One region of the Pseudomonas serbiensis genome, then DNA from elsewhere that is predicted to be linked to it. Evidence: riboswitches for the same ligand, from Rfam matches in the RefSeq annotation. Region 1 holds a riboswitch; each other region holds the start of a gene.

Region 1 (6,859 bases):
CATCAGCGTACCCGGACCAGCCTGACGCCGCCCATGCGCTATGACATAACCACTTTCAGCTCGACCCCAGGTTACAAAGTGCCTTATGACCTGTTTGCGGGCGAGCCGGATTTCGACGACTACGATGGCACCTTGCAGACCTTCGGCTATCTGTTCGAGCAACGCCTGAATGACAACCTGCAACTGCGTCACGCGGCACGCTACTTCGAGTCACGCACCGACTATGACTACATCACCCTGAACAACAGCCGGATCAGCGGTGCCAATCTGTCGAGCCTGTCGCGTACTTACAACTCACGCGAAGACATTGCCACCGGCTGGACCAGTGACAGCAGCCTGCAACTGGATCTGGAAAGCGGGCGCTGGAAACATACCCTGCTGGGCGGCCTGGACTACTACCGCAAGACCTACGACAGCCACCGTTTCAGCGGCAGCGCACCGGCGCTGGACCTTGCCAACCCGGTATACGGCAACCTGCCAAACGTGAACCGCAACATCGACAGCGGCTCGGACCTGCACAGCCATCAGCTCGGCATTTATTTGCAGGAACAACTGAAACTCGATGATCGCTGGCTGCTGATGATCGGCATGCGACAGGACTGGGCCGACAACAGCACCCGCAACTACCGTGACAATTCGCGCAGCACCACTGACGACAGCAAGACTACTGGACGCATCGGGCTGGTCTATCTGGCCGAAAACGGTCTGGCGCCCTATATCAGCTATAGCCAGTCCTTCCTGCCTTCGTCCGGTACCGACGCCAATGGCGATGCCTTCCTGCCGACCGAGGGCGAGCAGTATGAAATCGGTATCCGCTACCAGCCTCCTGGCCGGGAAATGATGATCAGTGCTGCGGTCTACCAGTTGACCCAGAGCAACGTCATCACCTCGATTGCCGGCTCGGACTTCGACGAGCAGACCGGCAAGGAGCGCAGCACCGGTTTTGAAGTGGAAGCCAAGGCCCAGTTGACCCCGCAACTGGCCATGAACGCCGCCTATGCCTACACCGATGCCCATATCATCAAGGATAACGATGAGGTGCTCGAAGGCTCACGTATCGAAGGTACGCCTTACCATAACGCTTCGTTGTGGCTGGATTATCGTTTCGACTCGATGGGCCTCAATGGCCTGTCGATTGGCAGCGGCGTGCGTTATGTCGGCACCACCCACACCTCGCCCAGCGTCACTGACCGCAAGATCCCGGCCTATACGCTGTTCGATGCCCGAATCAGCTATGACCTGGACGACAACTGGCAAGTCAGCGCCAAGGCACAGAACCTCACCAACGAGAAATACCTGTACTGCGCCAACTCATGCCGCTATGGCGATACCCGTAGTCTGGTGGGGGCTGTCAGTTATCGGTGGTGATCTCTTCGCGAATGAATTCGCTCCTACACGGGCTGCGTAGGAGCGAATTTATTCGCGAACCCCCTCACCGCCAACAAACATCAGTCATTGACGACCTCCAGATTCAATGATCTGATGCGCGCCAGTTTCAGGTGTCCCATGCCGCCGTGCATGGGATTAAACGGGAAGCCGGTGCGTCACTCCCAGTGATCAGTCCGGCGCTGCCCCCGCAACGGTAAGCGAGCGAAGCATTCGACAGACCACTGTGCCAAGGCATGGGAAGGTGAATGCTTCATGACCCTCGCAAGCCCGGAGACCGGCCTGCAACCTTGTTTGGCAAACCCGCGGTGGGCGGGCGCAGGCCGGTCTTCGCGGGCTTTTTGCGCCCGCGATTCCCTATGCGTTGTTCCCTCCGGGATTCATTCATTCCTGATTGGCTGGAATCGCATGTCCCGTTCTTCCCTGCTTCAATCCCTGGCGAATCGTTCGCTACAGATCAGCCTTCTCGCGCTCCCGTCCCATGCGTGGGCTGCTGACGAGCAAACCCTGGCACTGCCCTCGGTCGCAATCACTGGCAGCGCCGATACGCCAGTAACCGATCTGGCAACCCCGACGCCCACCGGTTCGCGCCTGAACCTCACGGCACTGGAAACCCCGGCCAGTACCAGCAGCCTCGACAGCCAGATCATCGAAAGCCGCAATAACCTCACCGTTCAGGATGCGGTCACCCGTTCGCCAGGCATCACCAGCATCGCAACGCCTGGCGATGGCAATACCGCGTTGTCCGCACGTGGTTTTACGGGGCATTCCTCGGTCATGACCCTGTTCGACGGCTCGCGCCTGTATACCGGCGCAGGTACTCAGACCTTCCCGGTTGACCCGTTCATGGTCGAGCGTATCGACGTGATCCGTGGCCCGGCTTCAGTACTTTATGGCGAAGGCGCTACCGGCGCCGTGATCAACGTGGTGCCCAAAAAACCTTTCGAGGGCGAGATCCGCAATCGCCTGCGCCTGGGTTACGGTTCCAATGACCGTCAGCAACTGGGCCTCGACAGCGGCGGTTCGCTGAGCGACACCCTGAGCTATCGCCTTACGCTGAATCAGCAGGAAAGCAATGGCTGGGTCGATAACGGCAATTCCCGCAGCCTGGCCATGAGCGCAGCCCTGCGCTGGCAAGCCACCGATGACCTGAGCTTTACCCTCGCCCATGAACGTGGCGACAGCGAGCCGATGAACTACTTCGGCACACCGCTGATCGATGGCCACTACCGCGACAGCCTGCGCGACAAGAACTACAACCTGCGCAATGCCGTGCAACGCTACAACGATGAATGGACCCGCCTGAACACCGACTGGACCATCAACGATAACGTCAGCGCCAGCAACCAGCTCTACTACATCAAGAGCCGCCGCCACTGGCGCAACGCCGAAGTCTATAGCTGGAGCAGCGCTCAGGGTCAGTTGTTGCGTGGCGACTACCTGGAGATCAAGCACGACCAGGAGCAGATCGGCGACCGCCAGAGTTTCACATTCAACCATTCGCTGTTCGGCCTGGACAGCCGCACGGTGGTCGGAGCCGAATACAACAGGATTCGTTTCGACGTCGCCAACAATTCGCCTTACACCGATATCGGTGGTGACTTCATAGACCCATGGAATCCGGCATCCGGTGATTTCCAGAGCCAGTCACCCTTCCTGCCGCTGACCGAAAGCACCACGCGCACCTTTGCCCTGTTTGCCGAAAACCGCCTGCAACTGTCAGACCGCTGGTCCTTGGTGACTGGCATCCGCCGCGACCAGAACCACCTGGACCGCAACGCCCTGCGTACCGATACCCGTAGCGACCGAAGCCTCACCGGCGGTAACTGGCGCGCAGGCCTGGTGTTTGCCGTGACCGATCAACTGTCCCTGTATGGCCAGTACTCCACCAGTGAAGACGGCGTCAGCAACCTCATCAGCATGAACCCGACCCAGCAGCAGATGGACCTGACCGAAGCGAAACAGACCGAGTTCGGCCTCAAGCAACAGTTCTGGGATGGCAGTGGCGAATGGACCCTGGCGGCCTATCACATCGTCAAGAAAAAGCTCCTGGCCATCGACCCGGTGACCCGCCTGACACAACAGGTCGGCCAGCAGTCGTCCGACGGCCTGGAAGCTTCTCTGGAACTGGCACTTGCCAATAACTGGCACGTATCGGCCAACGCTGCGCTGGTACGTGCCGAGTACGACGATTTCGACGAAAACGTTTCCGGGCAGGTCGTGTCCCGCGCCGGGAATCGCCCGACCGACGTCCCGCGCCGAACCGCCAATCTGTGGGTGAGCAAGGCACTGAACGAAGACCTGGATGCCGGCATGGGCCTGCGCTATGTGGATAAACGCTATGCCGACACCGCCAATACCACCTCGATACCGGGCTACACGGTGCTGGATGCCAACCTGGGCTGGAAGGTGCAGCGCGATGTGCGCCTTGGCTTGCAACTGAACAACCTGCTCGACCGACGCTACGCCGCGGCGCAGGACAACAATGGGCAACAATGGCTGATGGGCGAACCTCGCTCCTTCTTCGTCACGGCTGATTACAGCTTCTGATCCAGTTGGCGGCAGGCTTGCAACCTGTCGCCAGCATGCCTGGAAATCGAGCATGTCCACCCTGAATATCCATCGCCTGAACTGGGCACCGCCACATAGTCAGGGCAAACCCTGGCAACTTGAAGGCATCGACCTGCACATCGCACAAGGCGAGTTCGTCGGGCTGATCGGCCCCAATGGCAGCGGCAAGACCAGCCTGTTGCGTTGCGCCTACCGTTTCAACGAACCGGACAGCGGCTCGCTGCACCTCGACGGGCAGGATATCTGGCAACAGAAGCCCCGCTGGAGCGCTCAGCGCATGGCCGTGATGATGCAAGAGTTCCCGCAGGAGTTCGGCCTGACCGTACAGGATGTCGTGGCCATGGGGCGTACACCTCATCAGGGCTGGTTCGACGGCGAAAGCGCCGAAGACCTTGCCCTGATCGACAAGACCTTGAACCAGGTGGGCCTGCATGGGCTCAGCGGGCATTTGTTCGCATCCCTGTCGGGCGGCGAGAAACAGCGCGTATTGCTGGCCCGCGCACTGGTGCAACAACCTGGCCTGCTGATCCTCGACGAGCCCACCAACCATCTCGATCCCCGTTACCAACTGGAACTGCTGCACTATTTGCGGCAACTGAAACTCAGCACACTGGCCAGCTTTCATGACCTGAATCTGGCTGCGGCTTTCTGTGACCGGTTGTATGTCATCGACCAGGGCCGGATCGTTGCCAGTGGCACGCCGACCGAGGTCCTGACCGAGCAACGGCTGCTGCACATATTTGGTGTCCACGCGCTGGTGGATACCCATCCACTGGCACCTCATCCACGCATTACCTGGATCAGCCCATCATGACCCGAGCCCTGGCCTGCCTGATGCTGCTTGCCGCCCTGCCCCTGGCCGCTGCCGCGGATAACTTCCCCCTGACCGTACAGAGTTGCGGGCGCGAGGTCACTTTCGAGCAACCGCCACAGCGGGCAGTCAGTCACGACATCAATCTGACCGGCATGCTGCTTGCCCTTGGCCTGCGACCACGCATGGTCGGTTACACCGGCATCACCGGCTGGAAAACCCTCGACCCGGCACTGCGCGAGGCTCTGGACGGCCTTCCCGAACTGGCAGAACGCTACCCGTCGGTGGAAAACCTGCTGGATGCCAATGCCGACTTTTTCTTTGCAGGCTGGAGTTACGGTATGCGCGTCGGTGGCCCGGTGACGCCGCAAACCCTGCAACCGCTCGGCATTCCCGTCTACGAGTTGAGCGAATCCTGTTCGCGAATCATGACCCGGCGCGAAGCCAGCCTGGACGATCTGTACCGCGACCTGCACAACCTGGGGCGAATCTTCGACGTCAAGGAACGCGCCGATACGCTGATCGAGGGCCTGAAACAGCGGGTTGCACAGGTCACGACCAGACTGAGCCAGGTCCGGCAACGCCCCCGTGTGTTCTTGTATGACAGCGGTGAAGACCGGCCCGCCACCTCAGGCAAACTGGGCATGCCCCAGGCCTTGATCGAAGCGGCTGCCGGGCAGAACATCATGGACGATATCGCCGCCAGCTGGACTCAGGTCAACTGGGAGAGCGTGGTGGAACGCAACCCGCAGGTGATCGTGATCGTCGATTACGGCCCGACCTCCTGGCAGCACAAACGCGATTTCCTTTTGCAGAACGCAGCCTTGAGCAGTGTCGAAGCCATCCGCCAGAAACGATTCGTGGTGCTGCCCTATGTCGCCGTAACGCCTTCGGTCGATAACGCTGAGGCCATCGAAAAACTGGCCGAGGCGCTGCATCCCGAGCTGTTTGGCGGGAGCGAACTGTGAAACCGATACGCAGCGTGGCCGGTTATCGCTGGCTGATCGGCACTCTGTTCGTTCTGCTGGCGCTGTCGTGCCTGATATCCCTGGGCTTCGGTCCGGCACGGGTGCCGCTGGCCAAAGTACTGGGCATAGTTCTGCAACAAGCCGGAGTCGATGCCGTAGTGGACTGGAGCAAGGGTCAGACGCAAATCATCTGGCTGATCCGCGCACCACGGGTATTGCTCGGGGCGCTGGTGGGTGCAGGTCTCGCGCTGGTCGGTACGGCTCTGCAAGCGGTGACCCGCAATCCGCTGGCTGATCCGCACCTGTTGGGCGTCAGTTCCGGCGCTGCTCTTGGGGCTGTGGTCGCGGTGTTGTATCTGGGGGAATTCATTGGCGTATTCAGCCTGCCGCTGGCCGCCTTCATCGGCGCACTGGGCAGTATGTTGCTGGTACTGGCCATCGCCAGCCGGCAAGGACGCCTGGAAAGCGAGCGCCTGTTGCTGTCAGGGGTCGCGGTGTCATTCGTGCTGATGGCTCTGGTCAATCTGCTGCTCTACACCGGCGATCAGCATGTCGCCAACTCCGTGATGTTCTGGATGCTCGGCGGTCTGGGACTGGCGCGCTGGGAATTGCTATGGCTGCCGGGTGCCTGCGTACTGAGTGGCTTTGTCGTCCTGATGAGCCTGAGCCGCGCCCTCAATGCCTTGATGAGTGGCGAACAGACTGCCGTGAGCCTGGGTTTCAACACCCGACATGTACGCTGGCAGGTGTTCGTCAGCACCTCATTGCTGACCGGCGTGCTGGTCTCACTCTCCGGTGCCATCGGCTTCGTCGGCCTGATGCTGCCGCACATGGCGCGTCGTCTGGTCGGAGCCGAGCACCGCAGGCTGCTGCCGGTCAGCGCCCTGCTTGGGGCATTGTTCATGATCTGGGTGGACGTCGCGGCCCGCACCCTGATTGCGCCACAGGACCTGCCCATCGGTATCGCCACGGCGGCCATTGGCGGTGTGTTTTTCATATTGCTGATACGCCGATAGGGGTTGAGCAAACGCCCTCTCACCAGATCATGCGTTTCATGCTTCAATAGCCCGACAGCAGAGAACAGGCAGCTACCTCTGTTCAGATTTACTGAACAGAGGCCATG
Region 2 (6,859 bases), on a different contig from region 1:
GGTGGCAGCACCCGGCGCAACGATCATGCTGGTCAGCCTGGCGTTCAACCTGCTGGGTGATGGCCTGCGCGATGTTCTGGACCCACGCAGCGAATAACAAAAACAAGGTAAAAGCCATGTCACAGATAAAGCTTGCGGTAGAAGACTTGCGCGTCGAATTCACCAATGCTGGCAAGACAACGGCGGCGGTACGCGATGTTTCGTTCAATCTGGGTCGGGAAAAACTGGCCATCGTCGGCGAGTCCGGCTCCGGAAAATCCACGGTGGGGCGCAGCCTGTTGCGTCTGCACCCGTCGAGCGCCCGCATCACCGCCAAGACCCTGCGCTTCGGCGATATCGACCTGCTCAGTTGCAGCGAGAAACAGATCCAGGGCATTCGCGGTCGGCGCATGTCGATGATCATGCAAGACCCTAAATACTCGCTGAACCCGGTGATCAAGGTCGGCGAACAGATTGCCGAGGCCTATCTGGCTCATCACAAGGTTTCGGCACGGGAAGCCCGCGAACGCACCCTGGACATGCTGGCCAAGGTGCATATCCGCGACCCGGCACGGGTTTACGATCTCTACCCCCACGAGGTTTCCGGCGGTATGGGACAGCGAATCATGATTGCCATGATGGTGATCACCGACCCGCAAGTGATCATCGCCGACGAACCCACCTCGGCACTGGATGTCTCGGTGCGTCGTCAGGTGCTCAATGTGCTGGAAGAACTGGTCAGCGAACGTGATCTGGGGCTGATCTTCATCAGCCATGACCTGAATCTGGTGCGGCACTTCTGCGACCGGGTGCTGGTGATGTACGCCGGGCGAGTCGTTGAATCCCTGGCGGCCAGCGAACTGGACCACGCCCGACACCCGTACACCCAGGGCCTGCTCGCCGCCCTGCCCAGCCTGGATCGTCCGCGCGCCAGCCTGCCGGTCCTGCAACGCGATCCCCTTTGGCTCACCCACTGAGAATGATCCCATGGCAATGATCAGAGTCGATTCACTGAACCTGAGTTTTGGTACTGGTCCAGGACTGAATCAGGTGCTGCGTGACGTTAACCTGCAAGTCGCAGAGGGCCAGTCGTTCGGGCTGGTTGGCGAGTCGGGTTCGGGCAAGACTACGGTCCTGCGCTGCCTGGCCGGGCAATACCAGCACTGGACCGGCAGCCTGAGCGTGGCCGGCCGGGCGGTAAGCCGTCATCTGGACGCCAGTCATTACCGGACCGTGCAGATGGTCTTTCAGGACCCCTATGCTTCGCTGCACCCGCGCCACACCATCGATGCAGCGCTCAAGGAGCCCCTGAGCATCCATCGCATCGGCGAGCGCGACAGAAGAGTCTGCGAAGTGCTGTCACGGGTTGGTCTCAATGAAAGCTTCCGCTTTCGCTATCCGCATCAACTGTCCGGTGGTCAGCGCCAGCGTGTCGCCATCGCCCGGGCATTGATCCTGGAACCCCGCGTCCTGCTGCTGGATGAACCCACCTCGGCGCTGGACGTTTCCGTTCAGGCCGAAATCCTCAATCTGCTGGCCGACCTGCGACAGCAACAAGGCCTCACCTACCTGATGGTGACGCACGACCTGGGCGTCGTGGCGCACCTGTGCGACCGGGTTGCCGTGATGCAGCAAGGCCAGGTGCTGGAAACCCTCGACAGCAGCCAGTTGGTCAACAATCAGGCGCAGCACGAGTACTCCCGATTATTGATCCAGGCCAGCCGCGACATGGACGTGCGCCTCACCGGCTGAGCGGTCGTCGCCTGACGGCCTGAAAAACCGAACCCCGCTGACAGCGTGACCCCAGGCCATGACGGCTACGGGATTCGGCTGCCTGCGATTTGCTCCAACACACCCAGAACTTCAATCAAACAAGAATAAAAAAATGAAAAAATCAATCGCTCTGCTCTCCCTGTCCGCCCTGTTGCCATCTGCCTGGAGCTATGCCGACAGCGGCTATATCAACTATCGACATCAATACGCGGAAAGCACCCGCATGCACTCCGACCGGGTCAAGTTCGGCACACGCCTGGACAGTGGCTGGGGGTTTGAAGGTGAGCTGAAGTACAAGACCGCGGGTGACCGTCAGGATGTGGCCTTCGACAATACCGTCGGCAACGGCCATGAACTGACGATCAGCTATCAGCACAAACTCAACGACAGATGGACCGTGACGCCTTCCCTGGCACTGGAAAGCATCGAGAAGTCCACGTCTTACAAGACGGGCATCAAGGTCGGTTACAAGGTGAACGATGCGCTGAGCATTTCAGGCCGTTACCGCTATGACTCGATCAAGCTGGACCGGGACAGGATCAACGAATCCATGCCCGACAACTCGATGGACAACCAGTCGATCAACCGCTATGACATCTGGATCAACTACTCGACCAAGGGACCATGGACTTACGAGTACCAGCTCACCTATTTCGATGCCGACTATATCCGTTACGACAACGGCACCAGCGATTACGAACAGAATGCGGCGTTCAAGTATCGCTGGAGCAAACAATGGGTGCCGTTCTTCGAGATCGGCGATATCAAGGTCGATTCCGAGGATGACAAACGCCAGCTGAGGTTGCGAGTGGGGATTCAGTACAACTTTATGTGATCCTTTCGCGAATAAATTCGCTCCTACCGCGGTGTAGGAGCGAATTCATTCGCGAACAAACCCTACTCGCTATGAGTACGCCGCAACCTGATGCGGCTGCCGTTGAGGTGCAGGTACATGGCTGAACGGGCCGCATCCACATTGCCTTCGGCAATCGCGTTGTAGATCTGTCGATGCTCGGCGTTGATCCCGGCCAGGTAGGCACTGCGATCACTTTGCCCGGTGTAGGCGGAATTCATGCGGGTACGCGGGATCAGTTTGGTGCCCAGGTGTTTCATGATGTCGATCAGGTAGGCATTACCCGAAGCCTTGGCGATCTTGAGGTGAAACTGGAAGTCGGCATTGATCGTGGTCCCGGACTTTTCAGGGCCTTCAAGCAACGCATCGAAGGCACGCTTGAGCTCCAGCAAGGCTTCAGGACTGCGACGTTGCGCCGCCAGCCCGGCCGCTTCGACTTCAAGGCTGATACGAAACTCCAGCAGATTAAGCACATCGGACACAGTCGCAATGGTCGCCGGCCCGACCGAAAAACCTTCAGGTGGCGGCATGTCCAGCACAAAGGTGCCGACCCCGTGGCGCGTCTCGACAAGCCCTGCCGCCTGCATCCGCGACAACGCATCGCGCACCACCGTGCGGCTGACCCCTTCGGCCTCCATGATATTGATCTCGGAAGGCAGCTTCTCGCCACGCTGCAGCACGCCATCGCGCATGCGCTGGGCAAAGCGGTCGACCAGTGTTTCAGCCAGACGGCGATGGTTTTTCTGCGAGGAAACGACGTTGTCCGACATTGCAGCCTCAATTCGATCGAATGCCGCAGTATAGGCTGCGATACCGACACAAAACACACCATTACTGCGGTTATACTCAGCAACCCGACCCGGACCCGATCAGCCCGCCCATGGAACACCCGTCATCCCCTACAGGACGCCGCTCCAGCCTGACCCAGCAACTGGTCGCCGAGTTCTCGCGCAAGATCCGCGAAGGCGAGATCAAGAGCGGTGAAAAGCTGCCGACCGAGCAGGTCATCATCCGGGAAACCGGTGTCAGCCGCACAGTGGTTCGCGAGGCGATGTCGCGCTTGCAGGCCGAAGGGCTGGTGGAAACCCGCCATGGCATCGGAACCTTCGTGGTCGATGCTTCGCGCCCCCGGGACTTCCAGATTCCGGAAGCCATCTCCGGCAGCCCTCCCGATGCAGCAGCCATCATAGAGCTGCGCCTGAGCCTTGAGCCCGAGTCCGCCGCCCTCGCCGCCCAACGGCGTACACCGGAGCAGCTTGAAGCCATACGCAAGGCGCTGGACGAGCTGCATCGCTGCGACCAGAACGAAACCGATACGACCCAGGCCGATTTCGAGTTTCATCGCAGTATCGTGCAATGTACTGCCAACAGCTTCTTTACCGATGTCATGACCCAACTGGGCAACAGCATCCTGCCTCGCGCACGGGTCGGTTTCGGCAATGTGCCGTCATTTCAACTCATGGATGACCCGGATATCCAGCAGCGCGAACAGGAGCAGATCTACTCGGCCATCGCCCATCAGGATCGCGATGCGGCCAGGGCGGCGATGCGCCTGCACCTGATCAACTGCCTCCAGCGCTTTCGCGCAAAGGATTAGCCACTAAAAGGCTTATCGTTTACCATCGCGCCCCGTCGGTTTCCGAGAGGAACTAACAGGGAATTCGAGAGCCTCGCACCTGCGCGGCTCAAACGAAACTGCCCCCGCAACTGTAGGCATCGAGCCAACTCCATGACAGCCACTGGTGATTTCCGGGAAGGCTGGAGCAAAGCAATGACGTGCCAGTCAGGAGACCTACCGACCTGCAACTTTACTGACCGGCGGGGTGTCCGGGAAGGACATCCGCGCGCCGGTTCATGGCTGCCTTGCCCTGCCTTCCGTGCAGTGCCGGGGATGTGTTTCCTGTCTGTACATTGCGCCCTGCACGTACGAAACGGAGATCGCATTACATGTCACTGCCTCGCCTTGCCACACTCATCGCCGGTCTGAGCCTGTCCACCCTGAGCCTTGCCGCTCCCACTCAATACCCGCTCACTGTCGAAAACTGTGGCATGAAGCTGACGTTCGAGCATGCGCCGCGCAAGGCAGTGACCATCGGCCAGTCCGGGACCGAAATGCTCTACGAACTGGGGCTGGGCGACAAGCTGGTGGGTACTTCGCTGTGGTTCAACGATGTGCTGCCGCGCTTCAAGGCGCAGAACGACAAGGTCGAGCGCCTGGCGGACAACGACCCGAGTTTCGAGGCCGTCATCGGCAAGCGCCCGGAGCTGGTGGCCGTCCAGCTTGAATGGATGGTGGGCGCTCAGGGCGTGGTCGGCACCCGCCAGCAGTTTCATGACTTGAAGATCCCGACCTACATCATGCCGTCCGACTGCGAAGGCAAGGACAATCTGGTAGGTGCCGACGGCACGCGCCTGGAGCCCTTCCGCATCGACACCATCTACAAGAGCATCGAACAACTGGCCCGGATATTCGACGTACAGGATCGCGGTCAGCAACTGGTTGCAGAACTGCGCAGTCGTCTGGCCCATGCGGTCGCCAACGTCAAACAGAACAAGGAGCGGGATGTGTCCGCAGTGTTCTGGTTCTCCAGCGCAGATATCAACATCGACCCTTATGTGGCAGGCCGCAAAGGCATTCCGGACTTCATGCTCAATAACCTGGGCATGCGCAATATCGTCGAATCCGACGAAGAATGGCCGACCGTGGGCTGGGAAACCATCGCCAAGGCCAACCCGGACATTCTGGTGATCGCGCGCATGGATCGCCGTCGCTTTCCGGCCGACGATTACCGCAAGAAACTCGAATTCCTTAAATCCGACCCGGTGACCCGCAACATGGAGGCGGTCAAGCATGACCGTATCGTGATCATCGATGCCGATGCCATGCAGGCCAGCATCCGGCTGTTCACTGGCATAGAAGAACTGGCCGAAGCCGCCAATCGCTACAACGCCGGCCAATGAAACTGGTCACCGCGCTCGGCCACACGCTCTGGGTTACAGCGGTTCTACTGCTGGCCATTGTTGCGGGCGCTGCCATCGGTGAAACCAGCATCAGCCTGCCTGTGGTCTTCCAGGTGCTGGCGAACAAACTGTGGGCTGCCGGCTATGTGCTCGACCCCATCGATGAAGGGATTGTCTGGAACTACCGGCTGACCCGCTCCATCGTGGCGGCGGCCTGTGGCGCGGGGCTGGCGATTTCCGGTGTGGTGCTGCAATCGTTGCTGCGTAATCCGCTGGCCGATCCCTATCTGCTGGGCATCTCCGCCGGCGCCTCGACGGGCGCTGTGCTGGTGGCGATTCTGGGCCTGGGCGCCGGAGCCATTTCCATGTCGGCGGGAGCCTTCGCCGGAGCGGTGGCGGCCTTCTCGCTGGTCGCCCTGCTCGCCCGTTCTTCCCATGGCCCGACCGCAGCCGGGCATATCATTCTGGCCGGGATCGCCGGGTCGCAGCTTTTCAATGCCCTGACCTCGTTTCTCATCACCAAATCCGCCAGCGCCGAGCAGGCACGAGGCATCATGTTCTGGCTGTTGGGTAACCTCAGTGGCGTGCGCTGGCATTCGGTATGGCTGGCGGTGCCGGTGGTGCTGATCGGCTTGCTGGTCTGCCTTTGGCATCGGCGCGCACTGGATGCATTCACCTTCGGCAGCGATTCGGCAGCGTCCCTCGGCATCCCGGTACGGCGCGTGCAAATCGTGCTGATCGCTTCGGCAGCGCTGGTTACGGCCGTGATGGTATCCATTGTCGGCTCCATCGGTTTTGTCGGGCTGGTGATTCCCCATGCCGTGCGCATGGTCGCCGGCGTCCGCCATGCCCGGCTGGTGCCGCTCAGCGCCTTGTGCGGCGCACTGTTTCTGATTGCCGCCGACATCCTGTCCCGCACCCTGATCAAGGGCCAGGTCTTGCCGATTGGTGTCATCACCGCACTGATCGGCGCACCCGTTTTCGCGATGATTCTTATCCGGGGGAAAACCACACGATGAATGCCTTTTCGCCCATCCTCGGCACGCCGGTACTGCATTGCTCAGGGCTTGGCTACTCGCTCAAGGACAAGGCCTTGCTCAAGGACGTGAATCTGAGCATTGCGCCGGGTGAAACCCTTGGCATTGTCGGTCCCAACGGTTCGGGGAAGTCGACACTGCTCAAGCTGCTGTCAGGCCTTCAATCGCCGTCCAGCGGTCAGGTGCAGCTCAATGGGCAGGCACTGGCCAGTATGAAGCGCCGCGATATCGCCCAACTGTTGGCGGTAGTCGAACA
Region 3 (6,859 bases), on a different contig from region 1:
GGATCTGCGATTCCTTCAGGTCACACAGATAAGTGTCCAGACGCGGTAACCAGATCGCCGCATCGGCATCGCTGTCGATGGAGTCGTCCAGCGCCAGTTCGCGGTCGATACGGGTTTCGCGTACCAGCTTGAGGATGTCCCGCTGCAGCTCCAGCGCTCGACGCGGGTCAAGCAGTTGCGCTTCGTAATATTCGTCGGCCAGCAGTTCCAGATTGCGCAGCGGGCCGTAGGTTTCGGCACGGGTAAGCGGCGGCATCAGATGGTCGATGATGACCGCCTGGGTACGGCGCTTGGCCTGGGCGCCCTCGCCCGGATCGTTGACGATAAACGGGTAGATATTCGGCATCGCACCCAGCACTGCATCAGGCCAGCAATCCTGTGACAGGCCAACGCCCTTGCCCGGCAACCACTCCAGATTGCCATGCTTGCCCACATGCAGCACAGCATGCGCACCATAAGCCTTGCGCAACCAGAAGTAGAACGCGAGATAACCGTGGGGCGGTACCAGATCGGGGTCGTGATAGACCGCGCTGGGGTCCACTTGATAGCCACGGGCGGGCTGGATACCGACAAAGGTCAGACCAAAGCGGATACCGGCAATCATCATCCGCCCGCTACGGAACATCGGGTCATCCACGGGTGCGCCCCAACGGGCATTTACCGCATCGCGATTGGCCTGGGGCAAGGCATCGAAGGCTTGCAGGTATTCATCCAGCGCCATGCTTTGCTGGCAGGGACGCAGATCGATGCTGTCCAGATCGTTGGTGACGCCGCCGAGCAATTGCTGAATCAGTGCAGTACCGCTTTCAGGCAACTGCGCCAGCGGATAGCCCTCGCCCTGCATGGCACGCAGGATATTCAGCGCCGCCGCGGGCGTGTCGAGCCCGACTCCGTTGCCGATCCGGCCATCGCGGGTCGGGTAGTTGGCCAGGATCAACGCTACCCGCTTGCTGGCATTGGGCAAGCGCGCCAGTTCGATCCAGCGCCGCGCCAGTTGCGCAACGAAGCCCATACGCTCTGGATGGGCGCGATAGCACACCACATCCGACTGGCTGCGCTCGCTGCGCCAGGCCAGATCCTTGAAGCTGACGGGGCGGCTGATGATCCGCCCGTCCAGCTCCGGCAAGGCAATGTGCATCGCCAGATCCCGAGCGCCCAGCCCTTGCTCGCTGGCCTGCCAGGCGGGCTGGTTGTCCTGGGCGCAAATGGCCTGGATGACCGGCACATTGCGGCGAAACGGTCGCAGATGCGGCGCTTCCGGGCTGGACTGGGCAAAGCCTGTGGTGTTGAGGATCAGTTCGGCTTCGACTTCATCCAGCCAGTCCTCGACCATGGTCAGGCAACCCGGCTCCTTGAGACTGGCCAGCGCAACCGGCAAGGGGTTGAGCCCTTCGGCCTGCAAGCGCTCACAGAACACATCGATGAAACCGGTATTGGCGGCCTGCAAGTGGGAGCGGTAGAACAGCAGCGCAACCACCGGCTGCCCGGCAATCCAGTCAGCCTGCCAGTCAGTCAGCGCGGCACCGGGTTTATGTGGATGGTAGATCGCCGTACGCGGCAATGGCCGGGGCTCGCCCCATGGATAGTCGCGCTCAAGCCAGCTACTTGCCAGGCAGCGATAAAGATCCAGTGCGTTTTGCAGCCCGCCCTGACGCAAGAACTGCCAGAGCCGGTCCCGCGCTTCTGCGGGCACGGTGCTCAGGTCGCTCAATTCCGGATCGGGACGATCATCGCCCGGCACCAGAATCACTTGCACGCCACGGGCAGCAAGCTCCATCAAGCGCTCGACGCCATAACGCCAGTAGCCGATGCCGCCATGCAGGGAAATCAGAATGACCCTGGCGTGACGCAACACTTCATCGACGTACAAGTCCACCGAAGCGTGATTCTGCACCTGCATCGGGTTGGCCAGACGCAGGCTCGGGTAATCGTCGGGCAGTTGCTGCGCGGCTTCGGCCAGCAAGGCCAGGCTCGAATCGCCGCTACAGAGAATCACCAGCTCGGCCGGGGTCTGCCCCAGGTCGGCAATGCTGTCGTCGGGGACGAAACCGCCCGGCTGGGTTTTCAGTAAATGCATGGGTCAGGCAAGACTCGTAACGTTAAAGTTGGGCTCGCAGCGCTGTATGAACTTCAGACTCAAGCTCATCGTAGAGTTGCTTTTCCAGCGCGGCAGCATCGAGTTCCTGGCCAATCAATACCAGATGGGTGGCACGCTCTTCATCAGCCTTCCATGCACGGTCAAAGTGCTTGTCGAAACGAGTGCCCACACCCTGAATCAAGAGACGCATCGGCTTGCCGGGAATCGCGGCAAAACCTTTGACGCGCAGGATACCGTGCTGAACGACCATGCGGTTCAGCACGTTCAGCAGGAAGGCCTCTTCGGCTGGCGGCAGCTTGATGGAGATCGAATCGAATACATCGTGATCGTGGTCATCATGATCATCGTCGTCATGATGGTCATGGTGAGTCTTGCGGCTGTCGATATGCAGTTCCGACTCCGCGCCAATGCCCAGCAGTACATTGATTGGCAGACGGCCATTGCTGGCCTCGATGACCTTGACCGCTGGCGGCAGTTCTTCGGCAACTTCGGCACGTACCGCCGCCAGACCTTCGGGATCGATCATGTCGGCCTTGTTGAGGATCACCAGGTCGGCACTGGCCAACTGATCAGCAAACAGTTCATGCAGCGGGGACTCATGATCCAGATTCGGGTCGAGCTTGCGCTGGGCGTCCACTTGATCCGGGAAAGCCGCGAAAGTGCCTGCGGCAACGGCCGGGCTGTCGACCACGGTTATGACCGCATCGACGGTGCAGGCATTGCGGATTTCCGGCCACTGGAAAGCCTGGACCAGCGGTTTTGGCAACGCCAGACCCGAGGTTTCGATAAGGATGTGGTCCAGGTCGGCGCGACGCGACACCAATTCGCGCATCACCGGGAAGAACTCTTCCTGCACCGTGCAGCACAGGCAGCCATTGGCCAGTTCGTAGACACGACCAGTGGCTTCTTCTTCGGTGCAACCGATGGTGCATTGCTTGAGGATTTCGCCGTCGATGCCCAGCTCGCCGAACTCGTTGACGATCACCGCGATACGACGCCCTTCGGCGTTATCGAGCATATGCCGCAACAAGGTGGTTTTACCCGACCCCAGGAAACCGGTAACGATGGTGACGGGAAGTTTGGCCAGTGTTTTCATCGGATGCCCTTTGGCAATACGGCGGGCAAGCAGGACGAGAACCGTGCGCTGCGCACGGATCGATTCGCCACCGGATCACCCCGCCCGGTTGTAGTGAGAATTCGTGGGCCTGTGGCCCGGTTCGAGGCAGGTCTCCTGGCTGACGGCGGCGTATCGGCGGTGCTGGCCGACAGGCATTCATCGCGCCTTCCCGCTTGCGCAGTGGCCATGCAATGAACATCACCGTTTACAGTTGCGGGGGCAGCTGCGGCTTGGACCGCATTCCCGTCTTAGCTCTACCCTCCTGCAGAAGGCAGAGAACCTCAAGTGCGCAAGGCTACGCAGTGGTCGAGGGCAGGTCAATCGTTCAGATTGACGTTCAGTGGCTGCCATGCTCTCCTATTACAACTTGTTACGGGTGCCCTTCACGGGGTGAAACGGGAAACCGGTGCGCTCATTCACGCATGAGCAAGTCCGGCGCTGCCCCCGCAACGGTAAGCGAGAGAGGGTCAGAACCACTGTGCCACGGCATGGGAAGGTGATCCTGAAGGTGTTGAACGCTGCACATCAACGCCCCTCGCGAGCCCGGAGACCGGCCCGATACTGACTCAATGACACACCCGCGGTGGGCGGGCGCAGTTGAAACCTCCTGGCGCCCGTCAGAAGGTTCCTGTGCGCATGCCCGCCTGTCGAAACCAGAGGGAAGCGCCATGTCCACCATCAGCAGCAGCCAGTCGAGCACAGCCACATCCACCCAGACCCAACGCCTGACCGCCGCCATCAGCGCTGCGATTCTTGGTGCGTGCCTGGTGTATTTCGCCGGTTTCTCGCACATCGCCGCCGTTCACAACGCCGCGCACGACACCCGCCACAGCGCCGCCTTCCCTTGCCATTGAGACCTGACGCCATGTTCAAGCGAATCATCCAGACCGCAGGCTTCAGCGGTCTGCTGGCGGCACTGCTGCTGACCTTGCTGCAAAGCTTCTGGGTCGCGCCGCTGATTCTTCAGGCCGAAACCTACGAAAAAGCACCTGCCGAGCACGTGCATGAACATGATCATGCCGAAGGCGCAGCCGCCGGACACAGTCACGACGAAGAGGCCTGGGAACCGGAAGACGGCTGGCAGCGCATCCTCTCCACAACCGGTGGCAATCTGGTGGTCGCAGTCGGTTTTGCCTTGATGCTGGTCGCGCTCTACACCCTGCGCGCACCGGGCCGCACCTCCCAGGGCGCGCTATGGGGGCTGGCCGGTTTTGCGGTTTTCGTTCTGGCACCAACGCTGGGGCTGCCGCCCGAACTGCCGGGCACTGCGGCCGCCGACCTGAACCTGCGCCAATACTGGTGGATCGGGACTGCGGCTTCCACGGCTGCCGGGCTGGCCCTGATCGCCTTCGGCCAGAACTGGCTGTTCAAAGTGCTGGGCGCGGCCATTCTGGTAGTGCCGCACCTGATTGGCGCACCACAGCCGCTGACCCACGAGAGTCTGGCTCCTGAAGCACTGGAATCACAGTTCATCATGGCTTCGCTGCTGACCAACGCACTGTTCTGGATTGCTCTGGGCCTGATCAGCGCCTGGCTGTTCCGTCGCAACAATGCCGACCTGCACGCCTGATCACACCCCCGCACAGCCCCGTCCTGTCCTTGTGGCAGGCCTGGGCTGCCAGCGTGGCTGCCCATCCACGCACCTGCTGGAGCTGATCGAAAGCAGCCTGAAAGCCCACGCTCTGGAGATCGGAGCCATTACCGCCCTCGCCTCCATCGACCTCAAGCAGGACGAGCCGGGCTTGCTGGAGCTGGCTGAATACCTGTCAGTACCGCTGATTTTCTTCGATGCCTCTCAACTGGCACGATACGAACCGCAACTGACCCATCGCTCGCCAACGACGTTCCAGCACACCGGCTGCCACGGCGTTGCCGAAAGTGCAGCGCTGGCACTGGCCAGCCAGTTGGGCAACAGCCCTGCAACACTGGTGATCGAACGCCAGAAAAACATCAGGGCAACATTTGCCTTGGCACGCGCCCCTGGGCAGGGTTGATAATCCGCTGCTCATTTATCCCGCTCGATTCAGGAGAATCCATTGACCGTCTTTTTCATCGGTGCAGGCCCAGGCGACCCGGACCTCATCACCGTCAAAGGCCAACGACTGATCAACAGCTGCCCGGTCATCATTTACGCGGGTTCACTGGTGCCAGTCGCGGTGCTGGATGGCAATCGGGCCATTCAGGTGGTCAATAGTGCCGAGTTGCACCTGGAGCAGATCATTGCCTTGATGAAATCTGCTCATGAACAGGGCCGGGATGTGGCCCGCGTGCATTCCGGTGACCCGAGCCTGTACGGTGCGATTGGCGAACAGATTCGTTGCCTGCGCGAGCTGGGAATTCCCTTCGAGATCATCCCCGGCGTAACAGCCACGGCGGCCTGCGCAGCACTGCTGGGCACCGAACTGACACTGCCGGACATTTCCCAGAGCGTGATCCTGACCCGCTATGCCGACAAGACCTCAATGCCACTTGGCGAGGAGCTGGCAAGCCTGGCACAGCATCGCGCCACCATGGCCATTCATCTGGGGGTCAATAATCTGCAGAAAATAGTGGAAGAGCTGACGCCGCATTACGGCCCCGACTGCCCCATAGCCGTGGTGCATCGCGCAAGCTGGCCGGATCAGGACTGGGTTTTGGGCACGCTGGCCGACATTCACGACAAGGTGCAGGAGAAAGGCTTCAGGCGTACGGCACTGATACTGGTTGGTCGCGTACTGGCAGACGATACGTTTGGCGAGTCATCGCTGTATCGGGCCGGGCATGCGCATTTGTTCAGGCCTTGAATGAAGAGTTTCGCGAATGAATTCGCTCCCACGGAATAAGGAGCGGGTTCACTCGCGAAGAAAACAACTCAGTAGTAAGCGTTTTCTTTCTGGGTATGGTCAGTCACATCACGCACACCGGCCAGCTCGGGGATGCGTTCGAGCAAGGTGCGCTCGATGCCTTCCTTCAAGGTGACATCGGCCTGACCGCAGCCCTGGCAACCACCGCCGAACTGCAGGACGGCGATATTGCGCTCCTCTTCCTCGATCACGTCGATCAGGGTCACCTGACCACCGTGGCTGGCGAGCCCCGGATTGATCTCGGTTTGCAGGTAGTAGTTGATGCGCTCGTTGATCGGGCTGTCGGCATTGACCATCGGAACTTTGGCGTTTGGCGCCTTGATGGTCAACTGGCCACCCATGCGATCCGTTGCGTAATCGACAACGGCGTCATCCAGAAAAGCTTCGCTGAAACCATCGATCCAGGCGGTGAAGCTCTTCAGGCCAATGGCCTTGTCTTCAGGTTTTTCTTCGCCCGGCTTGCAGTAGGCAATGCAGGTTTCAGCGTACTGGGTGCCAGGCTGGGTGATAAACACTCGGATGCCGATACCCGGGGTATTCTGCTTTTCCAGCAGATCGGCCAGATAATCGTGGGCAGCATCGGTAATAGTGATAGCGGTCATGAACATTCCTCGCAGACTTGGCGGCAGTTTACGCCAATCGGATGCGCATACAAAGTCCTAGTGTTTTTGTCAGGAAAGCGCAACCGATTCTCTTCCTTGCTGGCGGGCATCCAGACTGCGGCGCATTCGGCGATACAAGCCCTTCTCGATCCACTCATAGCTGCCCCATGCGCCAATGGCGATGATCGGCACACAGAAG

Evidence for each region. A riboswitch is a leader RNA that binds a small molecule or an ion and turns the genes downstream of it on or off. The one in region 1 is predicted to bind cobalamin.
Region 2: linked by a shared signal. The riboswitch ahead of Q6A51_RS01265 (ABC transporter substrate-binding protein) and the one ahead of Q6A51_RS14490 (TonB-dependent receptor) in region 1 are both predicted to bind cobalamin.
Region 3: linked by a shared signal. The riboswitch ahead of cobW (cobalamin biosynthesis protein CobW) and the one ahead of Q6A51_RS14490 (TonB-dependent receptor) in region 1 are both predicted to bind cobalamin.

The regions. Positions count from the first base shown of each region.
Region 1 is NZ_JAUQOO010000010.1:57,812-64,670, forward strand. Features, by position in the region: gene Q6A51_RS14485 (TonB-dependent siderophore receptor) at 1-1,368, shown strand, start outside; cobalamin riboswitch at 1,481-1,686, shown strand; gene Q6A51_RS14490 (TonB-dependent receptor) at 1,795-3,936, shown strand; gene Q6A51_RS14495 (ABC transporter ATP-binding protein) at 3,989-4,771, shown strand; gene Q6A51_RS14500 (ABC transporter substrate-binding protein) at 4,765-5,736, shown strand; gene Q6A51_RS14505 (FecCD family ABC transporter permease) at 5,751-6,752, shown strand.
Region 2 is NZ_JAUQOO010000001.1:279,082-285,940, reverse strand. Features, by position in the region: gene Q6A51_RS01295 (ABC transporter permease) at 1-97, shown strand, start outside; gene Q6A51_RS01290 (ABC transporter ATP-binding protein) at 117-956, shown strand; gene Q6A51_RS01285 (ABC transporter ATP-binding protein) at 967-1,731, shown strand; gene Q6A51_RS01280 (oligogalacturonate-specific porin KdgM family protein) at 1,865-2,587, shown strand; gene Q6A51_RS01275 (FadR/GntR family transcriptional regulator) at 2,650-3,375, opposite strand; gene Q6A51_RS01270 (FadR/GntR family transcriptional regulator) at 3,486-4,202, shown strand; cobalamin riboswitch at 4,222-4,419, shown strand; gene Q6A51_RS01265 (ABC transporter substrate-binding protein) at 4,553-5,566, shown strand; gene Q6A51_RS01260 (FecCD family ABC transporter permease) at 5,563-6,585, shown strand; gene Q6A51_RS01255 (ABC transporter ATP-binding protein) at 6,582-6,859, shown strand, end outside.
Region 3 is NZ_JAUQOO010000001.1:516,707-523,565, reverse strand. Features, by position in the region: gene cobN (cobaltochelatase subunit CobN) at 1-2,077, opposite strand, end outside; gene cobW (cobalamin biosynthesis protein CobW) at 2,100-3,194, opposite strand; cobalamin riboswitch at 3,303-3,514, opposite strand; cobalamin riboswitch at 3,573-3,788, shown strand; gene Q6A51_RS02285 (CbtB domain-containing protein) at 3,884-4,069, shown strand; gene Q6A51_RS02280 (CbtA family protein) at 4,081-4,785, shown strand; gene Q6A51_RS02275 (cobalamin biosynthesis protein) at 4,766-5,209, shown strand; gene cobM (precorrin-4 C(11)-methyltransferase) at 5,252-5,998, shown strand; gene nfuA (Fe-S biogenesis protein NfuA) at 6,067-6,660, opposite strand; gene Q6A51_RS02260 (acyltransferase family protein) at 6,730-6,859, opposite strand, start outside.